Regions from separate parts of the Bradyrhizobium sp. LA2.1 genome, predicted to be linked through region 2. Evidence: riboswitches for the same ligand, from Rfam matches in the RefSeq annotation. Region 2 holds a riboswitch; the other holds the start of a gene.
What was found. Region 2 has a riboswitch for glycine ahead of ABIB95_RS08735 (D-amino acid dehydrogenase). Riboswitches for the same ligand answer to the same signal wherever they lie in the genome.

Region 1: it holds a riboswitch for glycine, as region 2 does, so the genes downstream of both, gcvT (glycine cleavage system aminomethyltransferase GcvT) here and ABIB95_RS08735 (D-amino acid dehydrogenase) in region 2, are expected to answer to the same signal.

The regions. Positions count from the first base shown of each region.
Region 1 is NZ_JBEPQI010000004.1:324,270-335,871, forward strand. It holds gene ABIB95_RS09520 (DUF3455 domain-containing protein) at 1-379, shown strand, start outside; gene ABIB95_RS09525 (cyclic nucleotide-gated ion channel) at 384-1,610, opposite strand; gene alaS (alanine--tRNA ligase) at 1,617-4,295, opposite strand; glycine riboswitch at 4,529-4,617, shown strand; gene gcvT (glycine cleavage system aminomethyltransferase GcvT) at 4,761-5,909, shown strand; gene gcvH (glycine cleavage system protein GcvH) at 5,920-6,288, shown strand; gene gcvP (aminomethyl-transferring glycine dehydrogenase) at 6,469-9,336, shown strand; gene ABIB95_RS09550 (hypothetical protein) at 9,489-10,484, opposite strand; gene recA (recombinase RecA) at 10,581-11,602, opposite strand, start outside.
Region 2 is NZ_JBEPQI010000004.1:169,605-181,206, reverse strand. It holds gene ABIB95_RS08765 (amidase) at 1-23, opposite strand, end outside; gene ABIB95_RS08760 (M20 aminoacylase family protein) at 26-1,189, opposite strand; gene ABIB95_RS08755 (M81 family metallopeptidase) at 1,203-2,708, opposite strand; gene ABIB95_RS08750 (ABC transporter ATP-binding protein) at 2,922-4,571, opposite strand; gene ABIB95_RS08745 (ABC transporter permease) at 4,586-5,473, opposite strand; gene ABIB95_RS08740 (ABC transporter permease) at 5,494-6,435, opposite strand; gene ABIB95_RS08735 (D-amino acid dehydrogenase) at 6,617-7,918, opposite strand; glycine riboswitch at 7,986-8,100, opposite strand; glycine riboswitch at 8,104-8,207, opposite strand; gene ABIB95_RS08730 (M20/M25/M40 family metallo-hydrolase) at 8,302-9,432, opposite strand; gene ABIB95_RS08725 (ABC transporter substrate-binding protein) at 9,700-11,310, shown strand; gene ABIB95_RS08720 (glycosyltransferase family 39 protein) at 11,524-11,602, shown strand, end outside.

The DNA of each region.
Region 1 (11,602 bases), 150 kb from region 2:
CGCCGAGGGCGCGCAAGTCTATGAGTGCAAGGCCGCCGCCGACGGCAAGCTCGCCTGGGCCTTCCGCGAACCGGTCGCGACGTTGCTGTCCGAGGGCAAGACCGTCGGCCGTCACTACGCCGGTCCGAACTGGGAGCTGGCCGACAGCAGCGCCGTGGTCGGCAAGGCCATTGGCAACGCGCCGGGCGCAACCGCCGCCGATATCCCCTGGCTCAAGCTGGAAGTCGCCTCCCGCCGCGGCAGCGGCATCCTGACGCCGGTCACCACCGTCCAGCGCATCAACACCCACGGCGGCAAGCTCGAGGGTTCTTGCGACAAGGCCGGCGATTTCAAAAGCGCGCCCTACTCGGCCGACTACATTTTCCTGAAGAAGGGCTGACCGCTTAGGGGGCGGTGTCGTCGCGCTCCGCCTGCGCCAATTCTGCCGCCGCAAGATCGCCGGTCTCCTCGAGCCGTGCCTTCGCGGTCTGGTGGACGTGGGCGGCGAGCGTCGGCATGCGCTCGATCAGCGCGTGAAAATCCTGGGCGTCGAGCACGAGCAGCCGCGTCTTGCGCGTCGCCGTAACCGTGCCGCTGCGCTTGGTCTTATGTAGCAGCGCGATCTCGCCGAAGAAGGTGCCGTCGGTGAGGCGCACCTGCTGGCTCGGCAGCGTGATCTCGACCTCGCCGGCAGTGATGAAATACATCGACGAGGCGGTATCGCCACGGCGCACCAATATCTCGCCCTGCTCGATGGTGCGGGCGCGGAGCAGCCGCATGATGTCGGCGATCTCCGCGGCCGAAAGATGCGAGAACAGTGGCACCCGCGCCAGCATGCCCCAAGTCACCACGAAATCGCGCCGCCTCACCTCCTCGGCGAAGGCGGTCGAGATGATCGCGACCGGCAGCGCGATCATGGCGAAGCCTGAGATGATCGCGAACACCGAGATGAATTTTCCGAGCGGCGTCACCGGCACGACGTCGCCATAGCCGACGGTGCCGAGCGTCACGATTGCCCACCACATCGCGTCCGGAATGGTGCCGAGCTTGCTGGGCTGCACATCACGCTCGATGGCGTAGAGCAGCGAGGCGAAGGTCAGTACCACACCGATCAGGATGACGATGCAGCCGATCAGCGCACGCCGCTCGGCATGGATGGCCGCGAGCAGCGAGCGCATCGCCGGCGAATAACGGATCAGCTTGAAGAACGGCAGCACGCCGAGCCCAGCCAGCGTCGCGTGCCGGCCGGTGGCCAGCACGATCGCGGCCGGCAGGAACGCCATGAGGTCGATGATGCCGAGCGCGGAGAAGGCATAAGAGAGCCGGTCGGACAGCGCGGAGCCGTTGCGCTGGGTGTGCCCCGCCACGGTCCACAGCCGCGCCAGATATTCGAGCGCGAACACGATGACGGCGAGGACGGCGACCGCGCTGAACAGCGTGTCGAACCGCGCGTCGAGCTCCGGCACCGAGGCGAGGATCATCGCGACCACGTCGAGCACGATGACGCTGATGATCACCTGGATGAAGCGCGACCCGATCGAGTAGGCGAGCGGATCGTGCTCCAGCAATTCGTACAGGCGATCCCTTAGGTTGGGATCGGCCGAGCCACGTCCTCGCGGAACGAGGCGCATGGCCGTTTACGCGCCTGCCATCGCTTTTTCGATCGCCGCGAGCGCCTCGGGCGCCTTGGCGCCATCGGGACCGCCAGCCTGCGCCATGTCGGGCCGGCCGCCGCCGCCCTTGCCGCCGAGCGCCTCGGAGGCGACGCGCACCAGGTTCACGGCATTGAAGCGCGCGGTGAGATCGGCGGTGACGCCGACCACGATCCCGGCCTTGCCGTCCTCGGTGACGCCGACGATGGCGACCACGCCGGAGCCGATCTGCTTCTTGCCGTCGTCCGCAAGGCTCTTGAGATCCTTCATCTCGATGCCCTCGACCGCGCGCGCCATCAGCTTGACGTCGCCGACCTCACGCACGCCTGCGGCTGCGCCGTTCCCGACGGATGTACCGCCTCCCATCGCGAGCTTCTTGCGGGCGTCAGAGAGCTCGCGCTCGAGCTTCTTGCGCTCCTCCATCAGGGCTGTGATGCGCGCCGGGACGTCGTCGATCGAGGTGCGCAGCTCGTTGGCCGCGGTCTTCGCCAGCGCCATGGTCTCGTTGGCGTGCCTGCGCGCGTAGTTGCCGGTCAGCGCCTCGATGCGGCGCACGCCGGAGGCGACCGCGCTCTCGCCGGTCAGCGTGATCAGGCCGATGTCGCCGGTGCGCTTCACATGGGTGCCGCCGCAGAGCTCGACGGACCAGCCGAGCGCGTTGGTGCCGCGCTCCCGCGCGGTCCGGCCCATCGAGACGACGCGGACCTCGTCGCCATACTTTTCGCCGAACAGCGCGCGCGCGCCGGCCTCGCGGGCCTCGTCCACGCCCATGACGCGGGTGGTGACCTCGTCGTTCTCCAGCACCACGTCGTTGGCGATGTCCTCGACGCGGGCAAGCTCTTCCGCCGTGATCGGCTTCGGGTGCACGAAGTCGAAGCGCAGGCGGTCGGGCGCGACCATCGAGCCGCGCTGGGCGATGTGGTCGCCGAGCACCTGGCGCAGCGCCTCGTGGATGAGATGCGTCGCCGAATGGTGCGCGCGGATCGAGGAGCGCCTGCCGTGATCGACCTCGAGTTGCAGCGCGGTGCCGAGCTTCAGCTCGCCGCTCTCCACGGTGCCGACGTGGACGAAGAGATCGCCGAGCTTCTTCTGCGTGTCGGTGACGCGGAACTTGATGCCGCCTTCGCCGCTGAGCACGCCGGTGTCGCCGACCTGGCCGCCGGACTCCGCGTAGAACGGCGTCTGGTTGAGCACGATCGCGCCGGTCTCGCCGGCCTTGAGGCTCGCGGTTTCCTGTCCGTCCTTCACCAGCGCGGAGACCACGCCTTCGGCGCTCTCGGTCTCATAGCCCAGGAATTCGGTGGCCCCGAGCTTCTCGCGCAGCGGAAACCAGATCGCTTCGGAAGCCGCCTCGCCCGAACCCTTCCAGGACTCGCGCGCCTTGGCCTTCTGGCGCTCCATCGCGTCGGTGAACGAAGCTTGATCCACGCCGATGCCGCGCGACTTCAGCGCGTCCTGCGTCAGATCCAGCGGGAAGCCGTAGGTGTCGTACAGCGTGAAGGCGACGTCGCCGTCGAACATGTCGCCTTTCTTCAGGGACGCGCTCTTCTCGTCGAGGATGGCAAGGCCGCGCACCAGCGTCTTGCGGAAGCGGGTCTCTTCCAGCCGCAGCGTTTCCTCGATCAGGTTTTCCGCGCGCATCAGGTCGGGATAGGCCTGGCCCATCTCGCGGACCAGCGCCCAGACCAGGCGGTGCATCAGCGGCTCTTTCGCACCCAGCAGCTGCGCATGGCGCATCGCGCGGCGCATGATCCGGCGCAGCACATAGCCGCGGCCCTCGTTCGAGGGCAGCACGCCGTCGGCGACGAGGAAGGCCGAGGAGCGCAGATGGTCGGCGATGACGCGGAACGAGGCGACGGTCTGCTCGTTCGGCCCGCTGCCGAGCGCGGACGCGGTCGCGTCGATCAGATGGCGGAACAGGTCGGTCTCGAACACGCTGTCGACGCCCTGCATGATGCAGGCCATGCGCTCCAGCCCCATGCCGGTGTCGATCGAGGGACGCGGCAGATCCACGCGCTCCTCCTTCGTCACCTGCTCGTATTGCATGAACACGAGATTCCAGAATTCGAGGAAGCGATCGCCGTCCTCTTCCGGCGAGCCCGGAGGTCCGCCCCAGATGTGGTCGCCGCGGTCGATGAAGATCTCCGAGCACGGGCCGCACGGCCCGGTGTCGCCCATCGCCCAGAAATTGTCCGAGGTCGGGATGCGGATGATGCGGTCGTCGGAGAAACCCGCGATCTTCTTCCACAGCCCCGCCGCCTCGTCGTCGGTGTGGTAGACGGTGACGAGCAGCTTGTCTTTCTTGAGCCCGAACTCCCGCGTGATCAGGGTCCAGGCCAGCTCGATCGCGCGCTCCTTGAAATAGTCGCCGAACGAGAAATTGCCGAGCATCTCGAAGAAGGTGAGATGGCGCGCGGTGTAGCCGACATTGTCGAGGTCGTTGTGCTTGCCGCCGGCGCGCACGCATTTCTGCGACGTGGTGGCGCGCTGATAGGGCCGCTTCTCGACGCCGGTGAAGACGTTCTTGAACTGCACCATGCCGGCATTGGTGAACATCAACGTCGGATCGTTGCGCGGCACCAATGGCGAGGAGGACACGATCTCGTGGCCGTTCTCGGCGAAGAAGTTCAGAAAGGTCGACCTGATCTCGTTGACGCCGCTCATGTTCATCCAATCGGGTGTGCTTGGACCCGCGATACGCCATCCAAACCGGGCATTTGGGCTGATATCTGCGGGTCAAAGCGCTTTTAGACAAGGCCAGCTGCGCTGTCCAGAAACTGTGCAAGGAGATCAGTGAGTTGCCGCAGGCGCGCAATCCCGTTTGCAATCCCGTTGAAAGCCGCCAAGTGCGCGTTGACAGGCTTGGCCGGGCTGTGGTCTGTACCCATCTGTATCGTACGGCCACGTCGGGAGAGACCGGCTTTGGTGCCGGCGCCGAAGGAGCAACCGCCCCGGAAACTCTCAGGCAAAAGGACCGCGTGGCTTTGACGACATCTGGAAAGAGGCGCCGACGGGTATAGCCCGGACAGCGTCCGCCGACGGGATAATACTCTCAGGCACAGCGACAGATGGGGCTTCGACTGGTTGCTACCGGGGAATCGTCCCCGGGGAACCGCCGAGGGCCCCGTAATGCTTGCGCGCGACGACCAAGATTCCCTCAAACGTACGCCCCTTCACGGGCTTCATGTCTCCCTCGGCGGCAAGATGGTGCCGTTCGCGGGCTATGACATGCCCGTACAGTACCCCGCGGGCGTCCTGAAAGAGCACCTCCATACCCGTAGCCAGGCCGGCCTGTTCGACGTCTCCCACATGGGCCAGCTCGCGCTTCGGCCGAAGTCGGGCAAGGTCGAGGACGCCGCCCGCGCGCTGGAGCGGCTGGTGCCGCAGGACATCGTGGCGATCGCCCCGGGACGGCAGCGCTATGCCCAGTTCACCAATCCGGACGGCGGCATTCTCGACGATCTGATGGTCGCCAATTTCGGCGATCACCTGTTCCTGGTCGTCAACGCCGCCTGCAAGGAAGCGGACGAGGCGCATCTGCGCGCGCATCTCTCGGGCGACTGCATCATCGATTCGCTTCAAGACCGCGCCCTGATCGCGCTGCAGGGCCCGAAAGCGGAAGCGGTGCTGGCGAAATTGTGTGCAGAGGCGCCCTCCATGAAGTTCATGGACGCCGGTCCGCACAAGGTCGCCGGCCTCGACTGCTTCGTCTCGCGCTCCGGCTACACCGGCGAGGACGGGTTCGAGATTTCGGTCCCCGCGGCCGATGCCGAGCGCCTCGCCAAAACGCTGCTGGACAATCCCGATGTGATGCCGATCGGCTTAGGGGCCCGCGACAGCCTGCGGCTGGAAGCCGGGCTCTGCCTCTACGGCCACGACATCGACACCGCCACCACGCCGGTCGAGGCCGCGCTGGAATGGTCGGTGCAGAAGAGCCGCCGCAGCGGCGGCGCGCGCACCGGCGGCTTTCCCGGCGCCGATGCGATCCTCGCTCATTTCGATAACGGCGCGAGCCGCCGCCGGGTCGGCCTGCGCACGGAAGGCCGCGCGCCGGTGCGCGAGGGCGCGCTGCTGTTTGCGGATGACGCCGGCGGCGAGCCGATCGGAAAGGTCACCTCGGGCGGCTTCGGCCCGAGCCTGAATGCGCCGGTCGCGATGGGCTACGTGCCTACGGCATCGAGCGCGCTCGATACAAAACTCTTCGCCGAGGTGCGCGGCCAGCGGCTGCCGCTCACGGTCGCCGCCATGCCTTTCGTGAAAAACACCTACAAACGCTGAGGACAAGACAATGACCACGACGCTGTACACCTCCGACCACGAATGGCTGGCCATCGACGGCGACGTCGCCACCGTCGGCATCACCGACTACGCGCAGTCGCAGCTCGGCGACGTCGTGTTCGTCGAGCTGCCCAAAGCCGGCCGTGCCCTGAAGAAGGCGGAAGCCGCCGCCGTCGTGGAATCGGTGAAGGCCGCCTCCGACGTCTACGCGCCTGTCACCGGCGAGGTGCTCGAGACCAACGACGCGCTCGCCGCCGAGCCGGCGCTGGTGAACTCGGACGCGCAAGGCAAGGCGTGGTTCTTCAAGATCAAAATTGCCGACAAGAGCGAGCTCGGCGGCCTCATGGATGAAGCCGCCTACAAGGCCCACACGGCGTGAGATGAAGCGAACTCTGACCTCATATTCGGTGTCATCACCCGCCTTGTGCGCACTGCGCACTCGGGCGGGTGATCCAGTACGCCGCGGCTTCTCGGCTCAAGCCGTGACGCCTGCGTTTACTGGATGCCCCGCCTTCACGGGGCATGACGGCGACAGCGAAATCTAAAGCGAGGACCCATGATGACCGCGCACCGCAAATCCAATGGCGACACCGCCGCCACCTTCGTTCGCCGCCACATCGGCCCGTCGGCGCGCGACGTCACCGCAATGCTGGAGGCCGTCGGCGCCAAGAGCGTGGACGCCCTGATGGCGGAGACGCTGCCGGCCTCGATCCGGCAGACCGCTCCGCTCGATCTCGGCAAGCCCTTGAGCGAGACCGAGGCGATCGCGCATATGGCCGAGCTCGCGCGAGAGAACCAGGTCTTCACCTCGCTGATCGGCCAGGGCTATTCCGGCACGATTTTGCCCGCGGTGATCCAGCGCAACATTTTGGAGAACCCGGCCTGGTACACGGCCTACACGCCCTATCAGCCCGAGATCAGCCAGGGCCGGCTGGAGGCGCTGCTCAACTTCCAGACCATGATCTGCGATCTCACCGGTCTCGACGTCGCCAACGCCTCGCTGCTGGATGAAGCGACCGCCGCGGCGGAAGCGATGGCGCTCGCGGAGCGGCACTCACGGGTCGAAGCCAAGGCCTTCTTCGTCGACAAGGACGTCCATCCGCAGACGCTGGCTGTGATGCGCACCCGCGCCGAGCCGCTGGGCTGGACCCTGATCGTCGGCGATCCCCTCGCCGATCTCGACAAATCAGACGTGCTCGGTGCGCTGCTGCAATATCCGGGCTCCTCGGGCGCCGTGCATGACCTCAGGCCCGCGATCGCGACGTTGAAGGCCAAGGGCGCGCTCGCGATCGTTGCCGCCGATCTCTTGGCCCTGACGCTGCTCGCCTCGCCCGGCGAGCTTGGCGCCGACATCGCGATCGGCTCGGCGCAACGTTTTGGCGTGCCGATGGGTTATGGCGGCCCGCACGCGGCCTATATGGCGGTGCGCGATGCGCTGAAGCGCTCGCTGCCCGGCCGCATCGTCGGCCTCTCCGTGGACTCGCGCGGGATGCCGGCCTATCGCCTCGCGCTGCAGACCCGCGAGCAGCACATCCGCCGCGAGAAGGCGACCTCCAACATCTGCACCGCGCAGGTGCTGCTCGCCGTAATCGCCTCGATGTACGCGGTCTATCACGGCCCCGAGGGGCTTGCGCAGATCGCGCGCAACGTGCATCGCCGCGCCGCCGTGCTCGCAGCGGGCTTGCGCAAGCTCGGCTTTGCGCCGCAGTCGGATAGCTTCTTCGACACGCTCAGCGTGGACGCCGGTGCCAAGCGCGCCGAGATCGTCGCGCGCGCTACCGCCGAGAAGATCAACCTCGGCGTTGGCGACACCGCGCTCCGCGTCGCGCTCGATGAGACCACGACCCCGGCGACCGTCGAGGCGGTCTGGCGCGCGTTCGGCGGCACGCTTGTTTACGCCGAGATCGACGCCACCACGCGCGAGGCGCTGCCGGAGTCGCTCAAGCGCACCACCGCCTTCCTCACCCATCCCGTGTTCCACGCGCATCGCTCGGAAACCGAGATGCTGCGCTACATGCGCAAGCTCAGCGATCGCGACCTCGCGCTCGACCGCGCCATGATCCCGCTCGGCTCCTGCACGATGAAGCTGAACGCGACCACCGAGATGATGCCGCTGACCTGGCCGGAGTTCGGGTCCTTGCATCCGTTCGCGCCGCGTGAGCAGGCCAAGGGTTACCACGCGCTGTTCGCGCGGCTGGAAAAGTGGTTGTGCGATATCACCGGCTATGACGCGATCTCGCTGCAGCCGAATTCGGGCGCGCAGGGCGAATACGCCGGACTGCTCGCGATCCGCGGCTATCATGCCGCGCGCGGCGAGGCGCACCGAAAAATCTGCCTGATCCCCTCCTCCGCCCACGGCACCAATCCGGCTTCGGCCGCGATGGTCGGCATGGACGTGGTGGTGGTCGCCTGCGAGAAGAACGGCGACGTCGACGTCAACGATCTCCGCGCCAAGGCCGAGAAGCACTCGAAAGATCTCGCCGCGGTGATGATCACCTATCCCTCGACGCATGGCGTGTTCGAGGAGCACATCCGCGAGATCTGCGACATCGTCCACGGCCATGGCGGCCAGGTCTATCTGGACGGCGCCAACCTCAATGCGCAGGTCGGCCTATCCCGGCCCGGCGATTACGGCGCCGACGTCAGCCATCTCAACCTGCACAAGACCTTCTGCATCCCGCATGGCGGCGGCGGCCCCGGCATGGGCCCGATCGGCGTGAAGGCGCATCTCGCGCCGTTCCTGCCCGGTCACCCGGCGACGCAAGCCGAAGCTCCGGTCGGCCCGGTCTCGGCCGCGCCGTTCGGCTCGGCGTCGATCCTCACCATCTCCTACATCTACATTCTGATGATGGGCGGCGACGGCTTGAAGCGCGCAACCGAAATCGCGATCCTCAACGCCAACTACATTGCCGCGCGCCTCGATGCGCACTTCCCGGTGCTCTACAAGAACGCGAAGGGCCGCGTCGCACATGAGTGCATCGTCGATCCCCGCCCGCTGAAGACGACCTCAGGCGTCACCGTGGACGACATCGCCAAGCGCCTGATCGATTACGGCTTCCATGCCCCCACCATGAGCTTTCCGGTGCCGGGCACGCTGATGATCGAGCCGACCGAATCGGAATCGAAGGCGGAGCTGGATCGGTTCTGCGACGCCATGATCGCGATCCGGAAGGAGATCGCCGAGGTCGAGGCCGGCCGCTTCAAGATCGAGGCTTCGCCTTTGCGCCACGCCCCGCACACCGTGCACGACATCGCGGATGACGACTGGAAGCGCGCCTACACCCGCGCCGAGGGCTGCTTCCCCGCGGGCACCTCGCGCACCGACAAATATTGGTGCCCGGTCGGCCGCGTCGACAACGTCTACGGCGACCGCAACCTGGTGTGCTCGTGCCCGCCGGTGAGCGATTACGCGGAGGCCGCGGAGTAAGGGATCGTAGCTTCGTAGGCTGGGCAAAGCGACTTGTCCGCCGTAGCTCGAAGAGCGAAGGCGGAAGCGTGCCCACCACCTTTGTGCGCGTTGGAATATGGTGGGCACGGCGCTTGCGCGCCTTTGCCCACCCTACGGCCCCGAACGCGTATCTAGGGTGCAAGGAGCGAACGGTTCTTTCGGTCCCACCGCCAAAGCCGTTCGTTGGTGAGAAGCGTACCGCCCCACCAGCGTCTGATCGGGTTTTGACGGCGGAAATCCTCCCGGCCTTCAAGGACCGCTTCCCCAAATTCGGTGAGCGATAGCCGGCTTCGGCGAAAGGCCGCGTTGCGGCCTCGCGCATCGTGCGGGGCCAGCGTCGCGAGTTTCGGATCGAGACCCGTGATCACCGGCATTGGGCCGGACCCAAGCCCTTCGAGCAGCGGGCCCAATTCCCATTGATCGAACACGCGCGTTTGCAGCGGACCGTCCGGTTGAAACAGCTCCTTGGTACGGTTGTGCCCCCGCGCAATCAGGTCGAGAAGCCGCGCTTCCGTCGTACCTAGTCCGGTGATTGGTGATGGCAGTTCTGCCAGCAATTGTTCCATCGCAGGCTTCAGGAAGGGCAGCCTGGGGAAATCCCTGCCGAGCAATCCGAAACAGAGCTCCGGCGTTGGCGCCCGGTAGGCTTCCCAGGCCATGTTGGCGATCTCGAAGTCGCAGTCCGCGACCTCCAATTCCCGCACCATACGATCGCGAAGCTCTGTGCCGTCCGCTCCGCGCAGATCGAAATTGACACGTCGCAATCTCAGACGATCGGTGATCGATGGATGGGACCGCAAATAATCGAGGATCCAGATCAGTTGCAACTGACTATTGGGCTCAGGGTCGAACCACAGCTCGATGAGATCGACGCCATAGGTCTCGCAAAACCAAATCAGGCCTGTCTCCTTGTGCGCGAGACCGGTCTGAGGCAACCGGCCAACAAGATCGGACCAACGCACCTCCGGATCGCCTCTGACATAGCCTCCCGTCAGGTATTGCTCGAGGTGATGCGAGGTAGGCAGTGGCCCCGAAACGAAGCGAAAGATGAACGGGACGACCATGTCGGCGCGATCCGCATGGGCAAGACCAACGCCGGACGAACTGGTCAGGATCACACGCTTCATTGCCGACGCGCCCCACAAAACGAAACGGGCACTGACGACGTCGGCAACTCAACGTCCTCAGCGCCCGCTCCTCGCGAAAGTTCTTCGCGTTAGGCCTTACTCGTCCGCCGGCTCCTCGCCGTCGGCGTCACGCTCCGGTGCACCGGCGAGAATCTGCTCGGCGATCAGGCCGGAGTTCTGGCGGATCGAGGTCTCGATCTTGGCGGTGATGTCGGGGTTGGCTTTCAAAAACGCTTTCGAGTTCTCGCGGCCCTGGCCGAGGCGCTGGCTGTCATAGGAGAACCAGGCGCCGGACTTTTCGACGATGCCGGCCTTGACGCCGAGATCGAGGATCTCGCCCATCTTGGAGACGCCCTCGCCGTACATGATGTCGAATTCGACCTGCTTGAAGGGCGGCGCCAGCTTGTTCTTCACCACCTTGACGCGCGTGGTGTTGCCGACCACTTCGTCGCGCTCCTTGATCGCGCCGATGCGGCGGATGTCGAGACGGACGGAGGCATAGAATTTCAGCGCGTTGCCGCCGGTCGTGGTTTCCGGCGAGCCGTACATCACACCGATCTTCATGCGGATCTGGTTGATGAAGATCACCATGGTGTTGGATTTGTTGATGGAGGCCGTCAGCTTGCGCAGCGCCTGGCTCATCAGACGGGCCTGGAGACCCGGCAGCGCATCGCCCATCTCGCCTTCGAGTTCGGCCTTCGGCACCAGAGCCGCGACCGAATCGACCACCAGCACGTCCACCGCACCCGAGCGCACCAGCGTGTCGCAGATTTCCAGCGCCTGCTCGCCCGTGTCCGGCTGCGAAATCAGGAGCTCGTCGATGTTGACGCCCAGCTTGCGCGCATAGACCGGGTCGAGCGCGTGCTCGGCGTCGATGAAGGCGCAGATTCCGCCCTTCTTCTGCGCTTCCGCCACCGTGTGCAGCGCCAGCGTGGTCTTGCCCGAGGATTCCGGCCCGTAGATTTCCACGACGCGCCCCTTCGGCAGACCGCCGATCCCGAGCGCAATGTCGAGCCCGAGGGAACCCGAGGACACCGCCTCGACATCCATCGACCGGTCGTTCTTGCCGAGCTTCATCACCGAGCCCTTGCCGAACTGGCGCTCGATCTGGGAGAGCG
Region 2 (11,602 bases):
TCTTCGACGCTCTTCTTGTGCATTGCTAACCTACCGGCATGCGCGTTTCGATGATCCGAGCGAACATGCTGGCGCCGATCGGCAGGATCTTGTCGTCGAGCACGAAGCCTGGATTGTGCACGGGCACCGAGCCGTCGTGGCCGATCCAGAAATAGGCGCCGGGGATGGTTTGCAGCATGTCGGCGAAATCCTCGCTGCCCATCTTCGGCTGGGCGCGGGTGATCACGTTGGCGGGGTTGACGACGGTGCGCGCGACCTCCTCGACCACCTTGGACTGCTCGACCTGGTTGACCAGCACGCCGAAGGTGTCGCGGATGTCGGCTTCGATCACGCACTGATAGGCGCTCGCGATGCCGGCGCAGATCGTACGGATGCGTTCGGCGATCAGGGCGCGGACTTCATCCGAGAAGGTGCGGATGGTGCCACAGAGATGGGCCTCGCCGGGGATGACGTTGTAGGCGGAACCGGCGTGAATCTGCGTGATCGAGATGACGGCGGCCTGCAGCGGCTCGACGTTGCGGCTGACGATGGTCTGGATCGCCTGCGCCAGCGTGGTCGCGATGATCACCGCGTCCTTGGAGCGCTCTGGCATCGCGCCATGCGCGCCGTAGCCGGTGATGCGCAGGTCGAAGAAGTCGGCGCTGGCCATCGCGGGGCCGGGCAGGATCGCGATCTCGCCGAGGTTGAGGTCGGGCGCGTTGTGCAGGCCGTAGAGCTCGTCGCAGGGAAATTTCTCGAACAGGCCGTCCTTGATCATCGCGCGAGCGCCACCAAGGCCTTCCTCGGCCGGCTGGAAGATCAGGTGCACGGTGCCGTCGAAATTTTTGGTCTCGGCGAGGTAGCGCGCGGTGCCGAGCAACATGGTGGTGTGGCCGTCATGGCCGCAGCCGTGGAAGCGGCCGGGGATTTTCGAACTCCATTTCAGATTGGTGTTCTCTTCCATCGGCAGTGCGTCCATGTCGGCGCGCAGGCCGATGCGCTTGCTGCCCGAACCCTTGCCCTTGATCACGCCGATCACGCCGGTGCCGCCGAGACCGCGGTGCACCTCGATGCCCCAGCTCTTCAGCTTGTCGGCGACGATGCCGGAGGTGCGCACTTCCTCGAAGCCGATCTCGGGATGGGCGTGGAGGTCGCGCCTGATAGCAGTGAGTTCGTCGGCAAAGCCGTCGATGCGCTCGATCGTGGGCATGTGTCCTGTCCGGTTAGCGTGATGGGGGAGTGAAAACGGGGCCGTTCGGCTTGATGCGGATGCCCGGCCGCAGGCGCGTCCAGGGCAGGGTGGCTGTGTCGGCCGGCATCGCGCCGGGCGCGGCGCAGATCATCAGCTTTTCCGCGATCGGCTCGAAATCGGCGCGGAAGTGCACCGAGCTCTTGTTGACCAGAATCTTCTGCGCGGTCGGCTCGATGCCGACATAGCGGTACATCGCCTGATCGGCGAGCTGTGCCTTGTGCGAGGAGACGACGACGCGGACGTCACCGATGCGCAGGCACGCGGAGGGACCCATCTCCATCTCGCGGCCACCGTAATAGGGGCCGGGCGCGACGAAGCGTCCGTCGGAGAGCTTTTCGACGGTGAAGGTCTCGCGATAGGGCTCGTCACCGGGAATGCCGGATTTGCCGCCGAGCGACAGCGTCACGGTGGCGCCGACGCCGGCCTCATGCGCGGCCTTGGCCGAGATCGGGTCGTAGATCGCGCCGGTCGCGGCGCTCGCCTTGTTGCGCACCAGTGCGCGCAGCATGCCGGTGGTGTCGGAATCACCGCCGGCGCCCGGATTATCCTGGGTATCGGCGATGATGATCGGCTTGCTCGCGCCCTTGGCGAGTTCCATCGCATGGCGCACGCCGTCGTCGGGCGACCAGATCTTGCCGTCGAAATCGTCCTCGTGGCTTTCGATCAGTTTGACGATCGCATCGGCCGCACGGTCGGCATCGGCTTGCGTCTTGCCATAGGCGAACACGCTCGGGCCGCAGTCGCGGAAGTCGGCTGCGGGGAAGCCGGGCGCGAAGGACAGCGTCGGAACGGCGTCGCTCTCCAGCGCGGCAAGTTTTTCGTAGATGCCCTTGGTGGGAAAGTCATTGGTGCATTGCCAGCTGATCGCGATCAAGAACGGCAATTGGCGAAATGACTTTGCAAAGCGCTGCCTGGTCTGCAGCAGCAGGGCGAGGTGCCTTGCGGAGGCGCGGCCGGTCTCGGCCATGTCGACATGCGGATAGGTGCGGTAGGCGATCAGCGCGTCCGCGTGTTCCATCATCGCGGGCGTGACGTTGGCGTGCAGGTCGAGGCTGGCAACGAGCGGAACGTCCTTGCCGATGACGCGGCGCACGCGCGCCAAAATCTCGCCTTCGCCGTCGTCGAGATGCTCGGTCACCATCGCGCCATGCAGATCGAGATAGACCGCATCGAGCGGACCGGCGGCGGCGATACCGTCGACCATCACCTTCACGATACGCTCGAAGGCGTCCCTGGTGACATGCGCCGACGGACTTGCGCCGCAGGCGATCGTCGGAATGAGGTTCCAGCCATTCGCTTCGGCGCTGTCGACGAAGCCGGCGAGGCCGACATTGATGCGGCGCATCACCTTCAATACGTCGGCGCCTTCCGTCATGGCCGGCCAGCCGCCGCCATGCTGGAAGTCCGCGAAAGTCGCCTTCGTCGGGGCGAACGTGTTGGTCTCGTGCAGGAAGCCGCCTACGGCGATACGTGTCATTAATTCTGGTCCAGCGTTTGAAAGTGCGCGACGTTAGCCTTGGCTTCGAGGCGGGGGCAAGCGAGGAGCCCATGCCGCCGCGCATGGCTTTAAGTCATTTTCGAATGATGATGGTCGCTACCCGTCGTTGCGAGCGAAGCGAAGCAATCCAGACCGTCTCCGCAGAGGGACTCTGGATTGTTTCGCTCCGCTCGCAATGACGAGTGGACAAACCTAAGCCGTCGCCGCGACGCCTTCCGACACCGGTCGGAAGTTCGCAAAATCCCAGCCGCGGCCCGGTGCGGCCTCCAGCAGCGCCCTGGTGTAGGCTTCCTTCGGATGCGTCAGCACCTCGGCGGCCAGGCCCTGTTCGACGACACGGCCGTGCTGCATCACCACGACCTCGTCGCAGATCTGGGCTGCGACGCGCAGATCGTGGGTAATGAACAGGATGGCGATGCCGAGCCGGTTCTGGATCTCGTCGAGCAGTTCCAGCACCTGCGCCTGCACCGAGACGTCGAGCGCCGAGACCGCTTCGTCCGCGACCAGCACGTCGGGGTCGAGCGCGAGCGCACGCGCAATGGCGATGCGCTGGCGCTGGCCGCCGGAGAACTGGTGCGGATAGCGCGTCACTGCGTCCGCGGGCAGGCCGACGAGCTCGAGCAGTTCGCGCGCCCGCTTCATCGCATCGGCATGCGAGGTGCCGTAATTGATCGGGCCTTCCGCGATGCTCTCGCCGACGGTAATGCGCGGGTTGAGCGAACGATAGGGATCCTGGAACACGATCTGGATCTTCTGCCGGTGCGGCTGGAGCAGGCGGCGCGAGATGTCGGCGATCTCGCGGCCGGCAAGGCGCACGCCGCCGGAGGTCGGATCGATCAGGCGCACGATGCACCGCGCGACCGTCGACTTGCCCGAGCCGCTCTCGCCGACGATGCCGAGCGTGCGGCCCTTGCGCAGCGTCAGCGTGACCTTGTCGGCGGCGACGACCTCGCGGCCTTTGCCGAAGAAGGCGCGCTCCTTATAGACCTTGCCGAGCTCGTTGGCCTCCAGCACCACCGGCTCCTTGGTCTCGGGCCGCGCCGCGCGCGGCACCAGGCTCGGCACCGCTGAGAGCAGGTTGCGTGTGTACTCCATGGTCGGGTTGCGCAGCACGGTCTCGAGCGGACCGGTCTCGACCAGCCGGCCCTGTCGCATCACGGCGACGCGGTCGGCGATCTCGGCGACCACGCCCATGTCGTGGGTGATGAACAGGACGGCGGTGCCGTGATCGCGCTGGAGGTCGCGGATCAGCGTCAGGATCTGCTTCTGCGTGGTGACGTCGAGCGCGGTGGTCGGCTCGTCGGCGATCAGCAGCTTCGGCTCCAGCACCAGCGCCATCGCGATCATGATGCGCTGGCGCTGGCCGCCGGACAGGCGATGCGGATAGGAGGCGAAGATACGCTCGACCTGGGGCAGGCGGACCTGCTCCATCATGTCGAGAATGCGCTTCTTCCGCGCCTTGGCGTCGAGATCGGTGTGGGCGCGCAGGACCTCGTCGATCTGACGGCCGACCGGCACCACCGGATTGAGCGCGGTCATCGGCTCCTGGAAGATCATCGCCATCTGCGTCGCGCGGAGCTGGCGCAGGCGGCGATCGGTCGCGGTGAGAATCTCTTCGCCGACCAGCTTGACGCTGCCGCCGGTCGGAACCAGCGTGCCCTTCGGCAGCAGGCCCATCGTGGTGAGCGAGGTCACCGACTTGCCCGAGCCGCTTTCGCCGACGAGACACAGTGTCTCGCCCTTATGCACCTGGATCGAGATCCCGTCGATGATGTTTGCGCCCTTCGGCTTCTTGCCGATGGAGACGACGAGGTTGTTGATGTCGAGAACTGGGTTGGTCATCACTTGATCCGTCATCACTTGCCCTCCCGCTGCTTCATGCGGGGATCGAGGGCGTCGCGGGCGGCGTCGCCGATCAGATTGATGCTGAGGATGGCGATCGAAAGCAGCAGGCCCGGCCAGAAGATCAGCGTCGGCTTGAGCTGAAAATACTGACGGCCCTCGGCCATGATGTTGCCCCAGGTCGGCGTCTCCGGCGAGATGCCGGCGCCGAGGAAGGAGAGGATGGCCTCGGTCAGGATCGCGGAGGCGCAGACATAGGTGCCCTGGACGATTAGCGGTGCGATCGTGTTCGGCATCAGATGGCGCCACATGATCTTCGGCAGGCTGGAGCCGACCGAGATCGCAGCCTCGACGTAAGGCTCCTCGCGCGCGGACAGAACGACCGAGCGCACCAGGCGTGCCACGCGCGGTATTTCGGGGATGGTGATCGCGACCAGCACGGTCCAGATGCTGGCGCCGGACAGCGACACCACGGCGATCGCGAGCAGGATGCTCGGCATCGCCATGAGGCCGTCCATGACGCGCATCAGGACGGCATCGACCAGCTTGAAGAAGCCGGAGACGAGGCCGATCGCAAGACCGATGACGATCGACAGGATCGCCGAGCCGATGCCGATCAGGAGCGAGATGCGGCCGCCATAGATGACGCGCGACAAGAGGTCACGGCCATAGGCGTCGGTGCCGAGCAGGAACTGCGCGGAGGCCGGCTTCAGCCGCTGCGAGGGCGCAAGCTGGACCGGATCGTGCGGCGCGATCAGCGGCGCCAGGATCGAGATCAGCACGATCAACGCGAGCAGGATCGTGGCCGCCGCGATGATCGGCGTCGAGGTGAGGAATCCGAAACGTGGCCGCAGCGGCGACGTGATCGGAATGGACGACTGGGGAAGGCTATCGACGGACATTTTTGTTGTTATCCTTAGCCCTAGTACCGGATCCGGGGATCGAGCAGCGTGTAGGCGACGTCGATCAGGAGATTGACGACGACATAGATCAGCGACGTCAGCAGGATCATCGCCTGGATGACTGGGTAGTCGCGCGCCAGCACCGCGTCCACCGTGAGGCGGCCGATGCCGGGGATGTTGAACACGCTCTCGGTGACGACGACGCCGGAGATCAGCAGCGCAAAGCCGGTGCCGATCACGGTGATGACGGGCACCGCGGCATTGCGCAGCGCATGGCGCATCATCACGGCGACCTCGTTGATGCCCTTGGCGCGGGCGGTGCGGACGTAGTCCTCACCGAGCACGTCGAGCATCGCCGCACGCGTCATGCGCGCGATCAGCGCGATGTAGATGAAGGAGAGCGCGCAGGTCGGCAGGATGATGCGTTCGAAGAACGGTCCAAAGCCGTTGAAGATGCTGCGGAAGCCCTGCACCGGCACCCAGCGCAGGTCGATCGCGAAGACCTCGATCAGGAGATAGCCGACCACGAACACCGGCACGGAGAAGCCGAGCACGGAGAGGCCCATCACGAAACGGTCGATCCAGGTGCCGTGCTTCCATGCCGCGATGACGCCCAGGGGCACGGCGACGATGACGGCGAGAATGATTGTCGACAGCGCGATCGAGATCGACGGCTCGACGCGCTGGCTGATCATCTTCATGACTGGCAGGTTGGAGATCAGCGACGTCCCGAGATCGCCGTGCAGCAGCTTGTTCACCCAGGTGATGAATTGCACGATCAGCGGCTCGTTGAGGCCGAGCGAGTCGCGGATGCGTTCCAGCCGTTCCGGCGTCGCGTTATCGCCGGCGAGAATGGCGGCGGGATCGCCCGGCGTCAGCCGCAGCAGCAGGAAGACGAACAGCGCGACGACGCCCATCACGGGCACCGCGGCCAGAACGCGGCGAATGAGATAACCTAGCATGCACCTATCTCCGGCTGCGGAACTTGTGGGGCCGAGAGGCCCCCGTGGAATCGGTTCTGTCTATCATGCACGCCTGTCACTCGGGCTGGAAAGCCGGCCGGAGAAGCCGACCTTTCGGGGCAAATTGTGTGCCAAGGGCAGGGCGGTCGCAAGAGGCCGCCGAGCCTCCGATATCGGCCACTCAGGATGCATGGCGGAACTCGCGCTCAACCCTGAGTGAGGGTGCGGTCGGCGGTGCGTTGAGCCCGCGCCAGCCGTCGATGGTCCCGGCAATCATCTGTGCGGTCGCCGCCGACAAGGTCCAGCCGAGATGGCCGTGGCCGGTGTTGAAGAACACGCCCGGCATCCGTCCTGCGCGCACCACGGGCATCATGTTAGGCATCATCGGCCGCAGCCCGGCCCAGGGCACGACCTTGGACGTTTCGACGCCGGGGAAGTTGCTGCGCACCCAGTCGACCAGCGGCTGCACGCGGTCGGCGCGGATGTCGCGGTTGAAGTCGTTGAATTCGGCGGTACCTGCGACGCGGAAACGATCGGCGCCGAGCCGGCTGGTGACGATCTTGGCGGCTTCGTCGAGCAAGCTCACGGTCGGCGTCGCATTGCGGCTTGCGGCAGTGTCGAGCTGCACGGTGATCGAGTAGCCCTTTACCGGATAGACGTTGACGCGCTCGTCGAGCAGGGCGGCGAAGTGGCGGCTGGCCACACCGGCGCAGACCACGACGCCATCAGCCTTCAGCATGCCGCGCGCGGATGCGACAGCATCACTGGCCGAAAGATCAGCCCAGCCGATGACAAAGCCGCCACCTGCCTGGGCAATGGAATCGATGTTGGCTTCGTGGATAAAGGTCGCGCCGCGCCGCTTGCAGGCTTCCGCAAGCCCGCGCGTGAACTTGTGGATATCGCCGGTGGCATCCGACGGCGTGTAGAAGCCGCCAAAATAGTCCTTGCGCAGCGTCGGCTCGATGGCGCGGATCTCCTCCGGCGTCACCGGGCGGCGATCGAGCCCGCCTTCCTTCAGCAGCGCATTGACCTGCAGGCCGGATTCAAAACCCTTCTTGTCGTGATAGATGTGCAGGATGCCGCGGCGTTCGAGATCGAAGTCGATGCCTTCGCGCTCCGCGATCTCGAACAGATGCTTGCGGGCTTCGATCGCGAGCCGCGTGGTCTGAACCGTGTTGGCGCGGTAGTTGCCGATGTTGGCGACGAACTCGCTCATCCACGAATATTTGTGCCAGTTCGGCCGCGGGTTCATCAGCAGCGGCGCATCGCGCCGGAACATCCAGCGCAGGCCTTTCAGGATCGTGGCGGTGCTGTTCCAGACTTCGGCATTGCTGGCGGAGAGCTGTCCGCCATTGGCGAAGGAGGTCTCCATCGCGGCGTAGCGGTGCTTGTCGAGCACCGTCACCTTGTATCCGCGTTCAAGCAGGGCATAGGCGGTCGTTACGCCGGTGATGCCGGCGCCGATGATGGCGATATGGGTCATGGCAGGTTCGGGGCTCCCGTGAGTTAGAGTCGGCTAACCGCCGGCCAAAGGCCGTTGGCGGCGCCCCATCTGTCACGGTTACCTGAGAGCTTGATCCGGCGCGGACCTCGGCGAGGTCAGCTCCGGACTATCCCCTTCGGTGGACGTCACGACCACATTGGCCGTGCCGCCTCTCTCCAGATCGTCCTGACGATACGGTCCTTTTGCCTGAGAGTTTCCGGGGCGGTTGCTCCGTCGGCGCCGCAACGAAAGCCTGAACTCTCGTTGCGATCTCTCCCGCATCGTCGCGTGGACAATCGAGCAGTACGATGCGCCTCATTTTTAGACAAGGCTAAATTTAAACCGCGACTGCCAACGCATTGTGCAGTGCGAAGGCTGCGTCGTCAGTCGAGCGTCGCCAGCAAGCCGGCCATCAGGCGCCCGCGTTCAACTAGGCTCTCGACCTCGATGAACTCCTCGAGCGTGTGGCCGTTGCCGCCGCGCACGCCGAGGCCGTCGAGCGTCGGGATGCCCATCGCGCCGGTAAAGTTGCCGTCGGAGCCGCCGCCAGAGCTCGCATGCGGCAGCTCAGTGCCGAGCGACTTGGCGATGCCGCGCGCCTTTTCATACAGCGCCATGGTGCCGGCATCGGGCTCCCATACGGGGCGCGTGACGCCGCGCGTCACCTTGAACGTGACATCATTGGTCGTGCCCGACAGCGCCAGCATCCGCTCGACGCCGCGGTCGAGATCGGCCTGGCGCTTGGCCATGGACAGCGCCTCGCCGGTGGCGGTCGTGGCAACGCAATTGACCCATTGTCCGCCGTGCACGACGCCGACCGAGAAGGTGCAATCCTCCGTCGTCATCGCGTCGATGGCGAGGATCTGCCGCGCCATCTCGCGGATCGCCGAGCGTCCGGCCGACAATGTCGCGCCGGCATGGCTCGGCCGGCCCGTCGCTTCCAGATTGAACCGCGCGATGGCGTAACGTCCGGTGGTGACACCGTTGTCGGCGCGGCCCGGTTCGGGCACCAGCACATATTTGTTGCGCGCGGCTTCCGCCTCGATGATGTCGCGCGTCGAGGGCGTGCCGACTTCCTCGTCGGGCGTAAACAGCACGGTGATCGGCAGCGGCGTGGTGAAGGACGCACGTGCCAGCTGCCGGATCGCTTCCAGCGAGAGATAGTTGCCACCCTTCATGTCGTAGATGCCGGGGCCGTAGCACTTGTTGCCGTCGCGCCGCCATTTCAGCTTCTCGATGGTGCCGACCGGGTGGACGGTATCCATGTGGCCGGCGATCAGGATGCCCGGCTCGCCCTGTTTCGGATGCGGGAAGCGCGCGCGGATCACGCCGCCAAAGCCCTGTCGGCCGCCGATGCGTTCGATCGTCGCACCCATGATCGCCATATCCCGCGCTGCGATATCGAGCATGCGGTTGACGGCACCCGCGTCCCAGGTCGGGCTCTCGCATTCCACCCAGGTGCGCAGGCCCTGGAGCATCGCCTCGGAATCGAAGGGAAGATTGGCTGGATTCATCTTAATGTCTCTCAAGCTTCGAAAGATGGAACGCGCATTGCATTGGCGCGGACGGGACTGGCGGAAAGCGTTGTAGAGCCAAACCGATCTTTGTGGAGCCCGTGGGCGCGCCGCTTGGGGCTGCAGCGAAACCGGATTGACGCGCTCAACACTGTCTGCAAGTCTCGAAAGACAAAGGCATCGCATGAGGTTAGTTCGCCTAAAGAACGAACCGAATGCTCAACCAATAACCTGCCTTTGAACAGTTTCACGTCAGGAGAAACTTTTATGTTGAGCTTGATGCGCCGGGGGCGTCGCGCGTTCGCCTCCACACTTGCGCTATCGGTCGTTGCGCTTTCGACGGCGATGGCCTCGCCGGTACTTGCCGCCGCCAGCAAGACCATCACCGCGGTGATGCATTCGGATCTGCGCATCATCGATCCGATTTTCACCACCGCCTACATCACGCGTGACCATGGCTACATGGTCTACGACACGCTGATCGCGACGGACTCGAACTTCAAGATCCAGCCGCAGATGGCGGACTGGAAGATCTCCGACGACAAGCTCACCTACACCTTCACGCTGCGCGACGGCCTGAAGTGGCACGACGGTACGCCGGTGACGGCGGAAGACTGCGCCGCTTCGCTGAAGCGCTGGGCCGCGGTCGACGGCATGGGCCAGCAGATGATGCAGTTTACTGCGAGCATCGAGGCGACCGACCCCAAGACCATCACGCTGAAGCTGAAGGAGCCCTACGGCCTCGTGCTCGAATCGATCGGCAAGCCGTCCTCGCGCGTCGCCTTCATGATGCCGAAGCGTCTCGCCGAAACGCCGCCGGACAAGCAGATCCCCGAGCAGATCGGCTCGGGTCCGTTCAAGTTCGTGCAGGGTGAATTCCAGCCCGGCGTGAAGGCGGTGTACGTCAAGAACACCGACTACGTGCCGCGCAAGGAGGCGTCGAGCTGGACTGCCGGAGGCAAGTTGGTCAAGGTTGATCGCGTCGAATGGATCACCATGCCGGATGCGCAGACCGCAGTGAACGCGCTGCAATCGGGCGACATCGACTTCATGGAAGTGCCGCCGTGGGATCTGCTGCCCGTGCTTGAAGGCAATGCCGACCTCAAGACCGAGACGCTGAACAAGTTCGGCTATCAGACCCTTGGGCGCATGAACTTCCTCTATCCGCCCTTCGACAATCCGAAGATCCGCCGTGCCGCACTTCTGGCGATGAACCAGAAGGACGTGCTCGACGCGCTCGTCGGCAATCCCAAATACTACAAGATCTGCGGTGCGTTCTTCATCTGCGATACGCCGTTCGCGACCGACGTCGGCTCGGAATCGCTGGTCAAGGGCAACGGCATGGCGGAAGCCAAGAAGGCGCTCGCCGAGTCCGGCTATGACGGCACGCCCGTCGTGGTCATGGTGCCCGGCGACGTCGTGACGCTGAAGGCGCAGCCGACGGTCGCGGTGCAGTTGCTCCGCGAGGCCGGCTTCAAGGTCGACGCGCAGGCGACCGACTGGCAGACGGTGGTCAGCCGGCGCGCCAGCCAGAAGCCTCCGAAGGAGGGCGGCTGGAACATGTTCTTCACCAACTGGGTCAGCGCCGACGTGTCCAACCCGATCGCCAATCTGTCGATCGGCGGCCAGGGCAAGAAGGGCTGGTTCGGCTGGGCGGAAAACGCCAAGATCGAGAAGCTCAAGGACGACTTCGTCCGCGCCGCCTCGCTCGACGATCAGAAGAAGATCGCGACCGAGATCCAGAAGGAAGCCTATGACCAGGTGATCTACGTGCCGCTCGGCCAGTATCTGGCGCCGAGCGCGTGGCGGAAGTCGCTCACCGGCGTGCTCGACGGCCCGGCGACGCCGGTGTTCTGGAACATCGACAAGACCGAGTAAGGCGAGGGCGCGCCAGCGCGCCTTCCCCGAGCGTTACGCGGCGTCGCTGTCATCAGCGGCGCCGTTTTCGTTTGTCAGCCTCGCGTCAGCTTTTAACTCTTCCAGTGTCCAATCATTGCTATTTGTTTCTGACTTGAAATAGATGTGCGCGGTTCGCACATCACTTCCTTCCTGCATTTGAGTCCCGTGTCGATTGATTTTTCATTTCGGGCGATGGCCGAGCGGTCCGATCGCGCGCCGGCGCGATGGCGGCGGCCTTTCCTGCGCTGGCTCGACGGCGTCGAGGCGGGTT